2 regions of the Rhizobium sp. WW_1 genome follow, and region 1 is predicted to be linked to the other one. Evidence: riboswitches for the same ligand, from Rfam matches in the RefSeq annotation. Region 1 holds a riboswitch; the other holds the start of a gene.
What was found. A riboswitch is a leader RNA that binds a small molecule or an ion and turns the genes downstream of it on or off. The one in region 1 is predicted to bind cobalamin.
Positions count from the first base shown of each region.

Region 2: it holds a riboswitch for cobalamin, as region 1 does, so the genes downstream of both, fdhA (formaldehyde dehydrogenase, glutathione-independent) here and BJ928_RS20520 (DUF1636 domain-containing protein) in region 1, are expected to answer to the same signal.

Region 1 is NZ_RAIN01000006.1:502,343-506,115, forward strand. Features, by position in the region: gene BJ928_RS20515 (FAD/NAD(P)-binding protein) at 205-1,620, shown strand; cobalamin riboswitch at 1,811-2,028, shown strand; gene BJ928_RS20520 (DUF1636 domain-containing protein) at 2,136-2,549, shown strand; gene BJ928_RS20525 (ABC transporter ATP-binding protein) at 2,559-3,338, shown strand; gene BJ928_RS20530 (ABC transporter substrate-binding protein) at 3,359-3,773, shown strand, end outside.
Region 2 is NZ_RAIN01000004.1:304,218-307,990, forward strand. Features, by position in the region: gene BJ928_RS14545 (hypothetical protein) at 1-505, opposite strand, end outside; gene fdhA (formaldehyde dehydrogenase, glutathione-independent) at 983-2,173, opposite strand; cobalamin riboswitch at 2,398-2,596, opposite strand; gene BJ928_RS14555 (beta-galactosidase) at 2,751-3,773, opposite strand, start outside.

The DNA of each region.
Region 1 (3,773 bases):
CCTGTCGCATCTTTGATTGCGGAAGAGGATTCCGGATTGAAGACACGCGGCGAAGATTGAGAACTGAAGCCGCTTTCATGCATTCTGCCGGCCGCGGTTCCGAGATTGCCGAGTCCCAGAAATCGGAGTTTGTGTTTCTGGGCCCGTAGAGTGAGCAAGCCCCAAGAAAGGCATGATCGACCACCTCTTGACTCAGGAGTTGATATGACGGTTCAGGGATTCTTTTCCGCGAGGACGAACGCGACGGCGCAGCCCTATGCGATGCCGCGCATCGCCGTGATCGGTCGTGGTTTTTCCGGCATGATGATGGCCATCGCCCTGATGAAGACGGTGCGCTTTCCCTTCCATCTGCAGCTTTTCGACCCCAATTCCAGCGTCAGTGGTGGTCAGGCACTGGCCTCCGGTCATAGCAGCGAAATCTTGAACAGCCGCGTTCGCGATCTTTCCGTCTCCGCCGGCGATCCCGACGACTTCAATCAATGGCTTTCCAGCAACGCGCCTTTCCGTAGTGCCGTTCCGGCGGCAATACCCGGCTTCCTGCAGATCTTCGTGCCTAAGAGCATTTTCAGCGACTATGTCTACCAGCGCTTTTCGGAAGCCTTCTCCTCGCGGCGTGATGTTGCCGTGCAGGTCAGCAGCGAGACGGTTTTCGCACTCCGACGTGTTCGCGGTGGCCGCTTCGTCGTGGAAAGCGATGGCGCCGCCAATGCGCCATTCGATATGGTGGTGCTGGCGACCGGCTACGGCGTTGCCGATCAGGAAACGCAGGCAAGCGATCTTGTGACCGTTCCGACGGCCGTGCGCGCTCGTCGTCTCGTGTCACGACCGCATACGATCCTGCTCGGAAGCGGACTGCGCGTCGTCGACCGGCTGCTGCAGATGCGAGAGAGCGGCTATACGGGGCAGATCACCATCGTTTCGCGGCGAGGGTTCCTGCCGCAGAGCCACACGCGCAGCAATGCCGACCCGGTCTTCCCCGCCGACGAGATGCCCGGAAAGCTCAGCGAAATCGTTCGCTTCATCCGAAAGGCTTGTGCGGAGGCGGAGGCGAGCGGCCAGAGCTGGCAATCCGTCATGAATGGTTTGCGCAAGCATGCGCGATCGCTGTGGCGCTCCTTGCCGGCCGGCCAGAAGCAGCAGTTCAACCGCCATCTTCGGGCGCTTTACGACAGCCATCGCAACCGGTTGCCCGAAGCGCTGCATGTTCGTCTGAATCAGGAGATGGCCGAGGGCAACACGCAATTACGGCGTGGTCATCTCATTCGGCGGACGCCGACCGGACTGGTTTTGCGGCCCGCAGGGCGGCAGGAGACCGAGCAGCTCTATGCCGACGATGTGATCGACTGTCGATGCCAGGCGCCCGATCTGAATGCGCCTTTGCTGCGCAGCCTTATCGATGCCGGCCTTGCGGTGCCGGACGAATTGGGTCTTGGTCTCGCCGTCGATGCGACAGGCGGACTCGAGGTCAATGGCTACGCGACGGAGGGCCTCTTTGCCATCGGTCCTCTGGGGCTTGGAAGCCTCCCTGACATCGATCTCGTACCGGAGATCGTAACGCAGGCCTATGCCGCGGCCGAGGATGTGGCGGAGCGCTTCCATCCGCATTGCAAGGCGATGTAGCCGCTCCGCAACGTCTTCTCTCCAAGATCAAGGCCGCGACGCGCTTCGCCTTGCAGCGGAGATGGCGCGTGGGCGCAAATTTTTCTTGTCTTCCGTTATGTAATAACGTAACGGAAACCTATTGCCCAACCGGACCTCAGGACAAACGACATCACTTATGACATCGCCGTTGCCCACCCCTGTTTTCTATGAGATGAATAGCCCCGATGGTGCCGCCTGCGGATCGATCCCGATGGCGGCTGAAAAGGGAACACGGTGCGGATTACCCATCAGGGGCCAAGACCGTGGCTGCCCCCGCAACTGTAAGCGGAGAGCGCGTTCGCAGCACGCCACTGGCTTTATGCCGGGAAGGCGCGAACGGGCTGTGACCCGTAAGCCAGGAGACCTGCCATCGAGGATATCAACTGCAACGGACGGGGTGTTCCGATGGAAAATCAGTGGTTGGGCGAAGGCGCCGTTGTGCGCGCCGGCCCTCTATTGACTGTGCCTCCGGCGAAATCTCCGGGAGGCATCTCATGGACAAAGCAAAAGAGGCGATGCATCGGATCACCGTATGCACGAATTGCCGCCACGTCGACAGGCCGTGCCGGCCCGGCCTCGATCTCTTGAAACACCTGCAAGCGGCCATGTCCGAGGCAGGCGAAGCACTTTCCGACGATTTCAGCCTCTCGGGCAGTGTCTGCATGGCAGGCTGCGAGCGGCCATGCACGGTCGCCTTTCAGGCGAGGGCGAAAGCGACCTATCTCTTCGGCGACATCGAGGACGCGACCGATATCGGCGCCCTCGTTGCCTTCGCTCGGCTTTATCAGGATCGACCCGACGGGCTCACGCGCGAAAGCGAACGCCCAAGCGCGCTCGGCGGCAAGACGCTTGCGCGCATCCCCGCCGCCATCGTTGCGGCCGAATACCAGCCGTCGCCGTTGCAATAGGAGCCGACGATGTCCGTACGAAGCGCGCGATTGGACGCCGATGGCGTCACCTGGGGAGCCCAGAAGGGCATGCCCATCATCAGCGGCATCACATTGTCCGTCGAAGCCGGCGCCCGGCTGGCTATCATCGGTCCGAACGGGGCGGGTAAATCAACCTTGCTCCGCTGCCTTTATCGCGGTCTCAAGCCGCAGCGCGGTTCGGTGCGCCTCGACGGCGTCGATCTTTGGTCCATCGGCCCGCGAGAGGTCGCGCAGCGCATCGCCGTCGTACCGCAGGAAACACCTGACAGCTTTCCGTTCAGCGTCCGCGATGTGGTGCTGATGGGGCGCATCCCGCATCGCAAGGGCATGGCGCGCTGGAACGATCGCGACCATGACGTGACGACCGGGGCCCTGGCGCGGCTGGAGCTGGAATCTCTGGCGCTGAGGCAATTCGCGTCACTCTCAGGCGGCGAAAAGCAGCGGGCATTGATCGCACGCGCCTTAGCCCAGGAGCCGGAACTCATCATCCTCGACGAGCCGACCAATCACCTCGATATCCGGCACCAGCTCGAAATTCTGGAACTGCTCAAGGGGCTGGGGCCGACGATCGTCACGACGCTGCACGACATCAACCTTGCAGCAGACTTCGCGACACAGGTCGCCGTTATGGATTGCGGCCGGCTCACGGGGCAGGGCGAACCGGCCGAAGTCCTGACCGTCGAGCACGTATCGAACGCATTCCGTGTCGGCGCCCGCCTGCATCGCACCGATAACGGCCCGCAACGATTTTCATTCTCTCTTCGATAGTTAGATCATTGGAGTCATTCATGTTTTCTCGCATATCCTCTTCTGCAGCAGTCTTGCTTCTCGGAAGCTTGCTCGCGGGCGCGGCGCTGGCCGAACCCGTCACGGTGCGCAGCTGCAATCGCGACGTGACTTTCGACAAGGCGCCCGAGCGCGCCATCTCGAATGATGTCAACCTCACGGAAATGATGCTGGCGCTGAAGCTTCAGGATCGTATGGTCGGCTATACCGGCGTTTCCGGCTGGAAGACGCTGGACGAGAAGCTGCGCGAAGGCGTGAAAGAGCTGCCGGAGCTGTCGCCGAAATATCCGAGCAAGGAGGTGCTGCTCGGTGCCAATGCGGATTTCTTCTTTGCCGGCTGGAATTACGGCATGAAGGTGGGTGGCGAGGTGACGCCGGAAACCCTGGCTCCCCTCGGCATCAAGGTCTATGAGCTGA
Region 2 (3,773 bases), on a different contig from region 1:
CAGCCTTTGCTGCGCGAGTAGCCTTCGGTGCAGCCTTGGCAGCTGCGGGCTTGACGGCGGCCGACTTTGCGGCTGCTGCTGGCTTGGCGGCCTTCGCCTTGGTCTTCGACGCCGCTGCCTTGCCTCCGGTCTTTGCCGCATTCAGAAGTGCGACACGACGCTGACGGTTCTGTTCGAGAGCCTGCCGGAAGCCGGTATCATGTTCTGCGTGATGGGCCAGATCATCGAGAAAATCTGCCACGTCCTTGACGCCATCAACAACGACATAGCTCAATCCACGACCGGCATTGACGGAATCGCGACCGACCGTCACACCGAAGCCGCCGGGAACACGCTGGAACCAAGTGGAGCGCCACTTCTTGAAGCCGGCCGCGTCACGCTCGTACTCCTCCAGATATGCCTTCTGTTCCGCCACTCGAGCACGAAATGTATCGACGACATTCCGCGTGCCAGCCTTCGGCTTATCAGCCTTTTTTGAAGTCCATTTCTCAAGAAAGTTTGCCATTGGTTCGATCTCTTCAGGTTAGCGTTCCTTGTCAAGCCGCCGTTGCTTAGGAAGCGATGACGAAGCTCCTCCGCATGGATGCCCGCATATATGTAAAGGATAGATGTATAATGGCAACATAATCCGACATTTATTGTCGATAATTAGCCACCAAAGTCGCCTCGCTGCCGCTTTTTGAGCCCGACAGGCGCGAATTTGCCGCTATCTCTCGCTGCGATCACTCGCGTCCAGCCAAGACTGGAGGCTTAGACGGGCCTTGCTGCAGCGCATATTTGCTTGAATTATCCTTTGGCGGCGCACAAGCCGGCAACTGCACGAATGGATCGGTTGATGCCGTCGCCGGTTCTTGCCGCCATTTCGTTGTTCGGCAAACTCCTATGCGTTGACCGATATGACATCGGGGGCGGAGATAGCAGCCTCCGCCCCCGTTCATATTCGCCTCGGGATCGACATGTGATCCCGATGAGCCTTTCTTCTTCAGGCCGCCCTTGTCAGCTCGCCATGCGGATCGAGCACGAACTTCGTTGCAGCGCCTTGATCGAAGCTCTCATATCCTTGTGCTGCATCTTCGAGCGAGATGATCTTGGCGTTGACGATGTCGGCAATCGGCAATCTGTCGTGCAGGATCGCCTGCATGAGTTGGCGATTATATTTAAGCACCGGCGTCTGACCCGTATGGAAGGATTGTGCCTTGGCCCAACCGAGCCCGAAGCGCAGAGACAGGCTGCCTTGCTTGGCAGCACTGTCTACGGCACCTGGGTCTTCCGTCACATACAACCCAGGAATACCGATCGAACCAGCCGCCCGAGTGATCTCCATCATCTGATTGAGCACGATTGCCGGCTGCTCGCCTCCCGAATGTCCGCGCGCTTCGAAGCCAACTGCATCGATCGCGCTATCTACCTCGTTGATGCCGACGACTTCCGCGATCATATCGCCGAGACGATCGCTCTTGGAAAGATCTATCGGCTCGAAGCCAACCTTGGCGGCATGCGCAAGTCTATCCTTGTTGAAATCACCGACCATGACGACAGCGGCACCCAGGATGCGGGCTGAAGCGGCAGCCGCCATGCCGACCGGACCTGCGCCTGCGACATAGACAGTAGAGCCGACACCGACGCCGGCACGAACGGCGCCATGAAAGCCGGTCGGCAAGATGTCCGACAGCATGGTGAGGTCACGGATTTTCGCCAGGGCCTTGTCACGGTCCGGGAATTTCAGCAGGTTGAAGTCCGCATAGGGTATCATGACATAGCGTGCCTGGCCGCCTATCCAGCCGCCCATATCGACGTAGCCGTAGGCACCGCCGGCACGCGATGGATTAACCGTCAGGCAGACGCCGGTATCCTGCGACTTGCAACAACGGCAGCGGCCGCAGGCAACATTGAACGGCACCGAGACGATATCGCCGACGTCGAGCATCTCGACATCGCTACCCTTTTCGATGATCTGTCCGGTGATCTCATGCCCGAGCACGAGGCCGGGCATCGCCGTCGTGCGTCCACGCACCATGTGCTGATCGGAGCCGCAAATATTCGTGGAGATCACCTTCAGGATCACACCATGCTCGATGCGCCGACCGTCCGGCGCCTCCAGTTTCGGATCGTCGATATCGCGAACCTCGACCTTGCCGGGCCGTAAATAGACGACGCCTCTGTTCCCAGTCATGCCATCTCCTCCTTGATTGAACGCTGGATCATGATTGCCCGAGATTTCGGGCCCTTTCGGATCGGCCCGCTCCTCAACGGGCTGAACAGCAGCAAAATCGGTCGCGGCAACCGCAAGCTTCTGCGGCGTCCGGCCGGCGCGTGCGCGACTGATATGGTGTTGCGAGATCGGAACGAAGTGAAGTCAAAACACCCGTATCCGCCTCTCGATCGCCCACCGCGATCAGTCGAGCCTGCATTCAAGGCTGGTTTCCGGGCTCGGACCTGTCCGCTCGGACACCTCGATACCTTCCCGGCTGTTCCGCCAGTGGCATCAATCGAGGCATTCGGTCCGCCACCGTTGCGGGGGCAGCACCGGCTTAAGACCGGTTTCCCAATTATCCGCCGGGGAAATCCCGACGGCACCTTGAACATGTCCAGAAGATCACGGGAGAAGGCGAGGCGCGCATAGGAAAACGACATCGGTGCCCTGTAAGACGACATCTGGCGTTTTCATGAAATCGACGCAGGAAGCGCCGCGACGCAAATGGCCGGCACGCGCGTCGGCCATTTGCGTCTTGTTGCTCGAGTGACGACGCTTAGCCGCCGTCGAGCCAAATCGCCACATCGACAGGCGCAAGCGTTCGATTGCCGACAAGGAATGTTGCACTCTGCCCTGCCGGTACTGTTGCCGCGACGCTTCCGTAATTGAAGGCGAAGTGCAGCCTTCCGCGCCGGGCAAGGCGCAGATCGCCAAGATCCGGCAAGCTGCCCACGCCGGCCCAAGCAAGCGTGTCACCCATCAACTTCAACAGGAACTCGTCACGCGGCAGCGTGGCGCAGTAGCGTGCGACATCATTGCCGATCACCGCCGGGGAATCCGAGCGATACTCTCCCTGGAATGTCGCAAGCACGGTTTCCGATGTCCGGATCGTTTCGCGCCAGACGGAGGTCTGGTGACTCGCATTGCCGTAAAGGACGGTCTCGGACTGAAAGGCCGGCAAGGATTCGACACGCGTGACGCGGAAATCGAGGAGGTCGCCCAGTATGCCCGGCGGCAGATCAGCGGGGATGTGCATGTCGCGCGTCTTGCTGCCGCTGCGAGGCCCGAACAGCACCTTGGCGCCGGAGGTCTTGAGCCGTGCAATGAAGTCCGGATCGGGAATGACGAGATCGGGTGCGAGCACCAGCCTATATTCCTCGAGATCGGAATGCTGTCCGATGAAATCGACATCGACACCGAGGCGAGAGACAGCCGAATACCAGTCGAGCGCAAGGGCGGAAGCAGCGTAGTCGCGCCCCTGCGGCAAGGCACGGGTCGCGAAACGCGAGTCGTAATCGAGCAGCAGTGCCACCGAAGCCTTGCCGCGCATCTCGCCCTTCGGCAGCCGTTTCATCTCGGCGACGACCTCGGCCACTTCCCCATAGCCCTGATCCTCTTCGCTGTTTGGCAGGAGAAGACCAGCATGGAACTGCTCCTGCGCAAACGGCGCCTGCCGCCAGCGGAAGTAGGAGACCATGTCGACGCCATGCGCATAGGCAAGCCACGTCCACAGCCTCACCATGCCGTCCGCCGGCGACTGATTGTGCGAAGCCCAGTTCACCGGTCCCGGCTGCTGTTC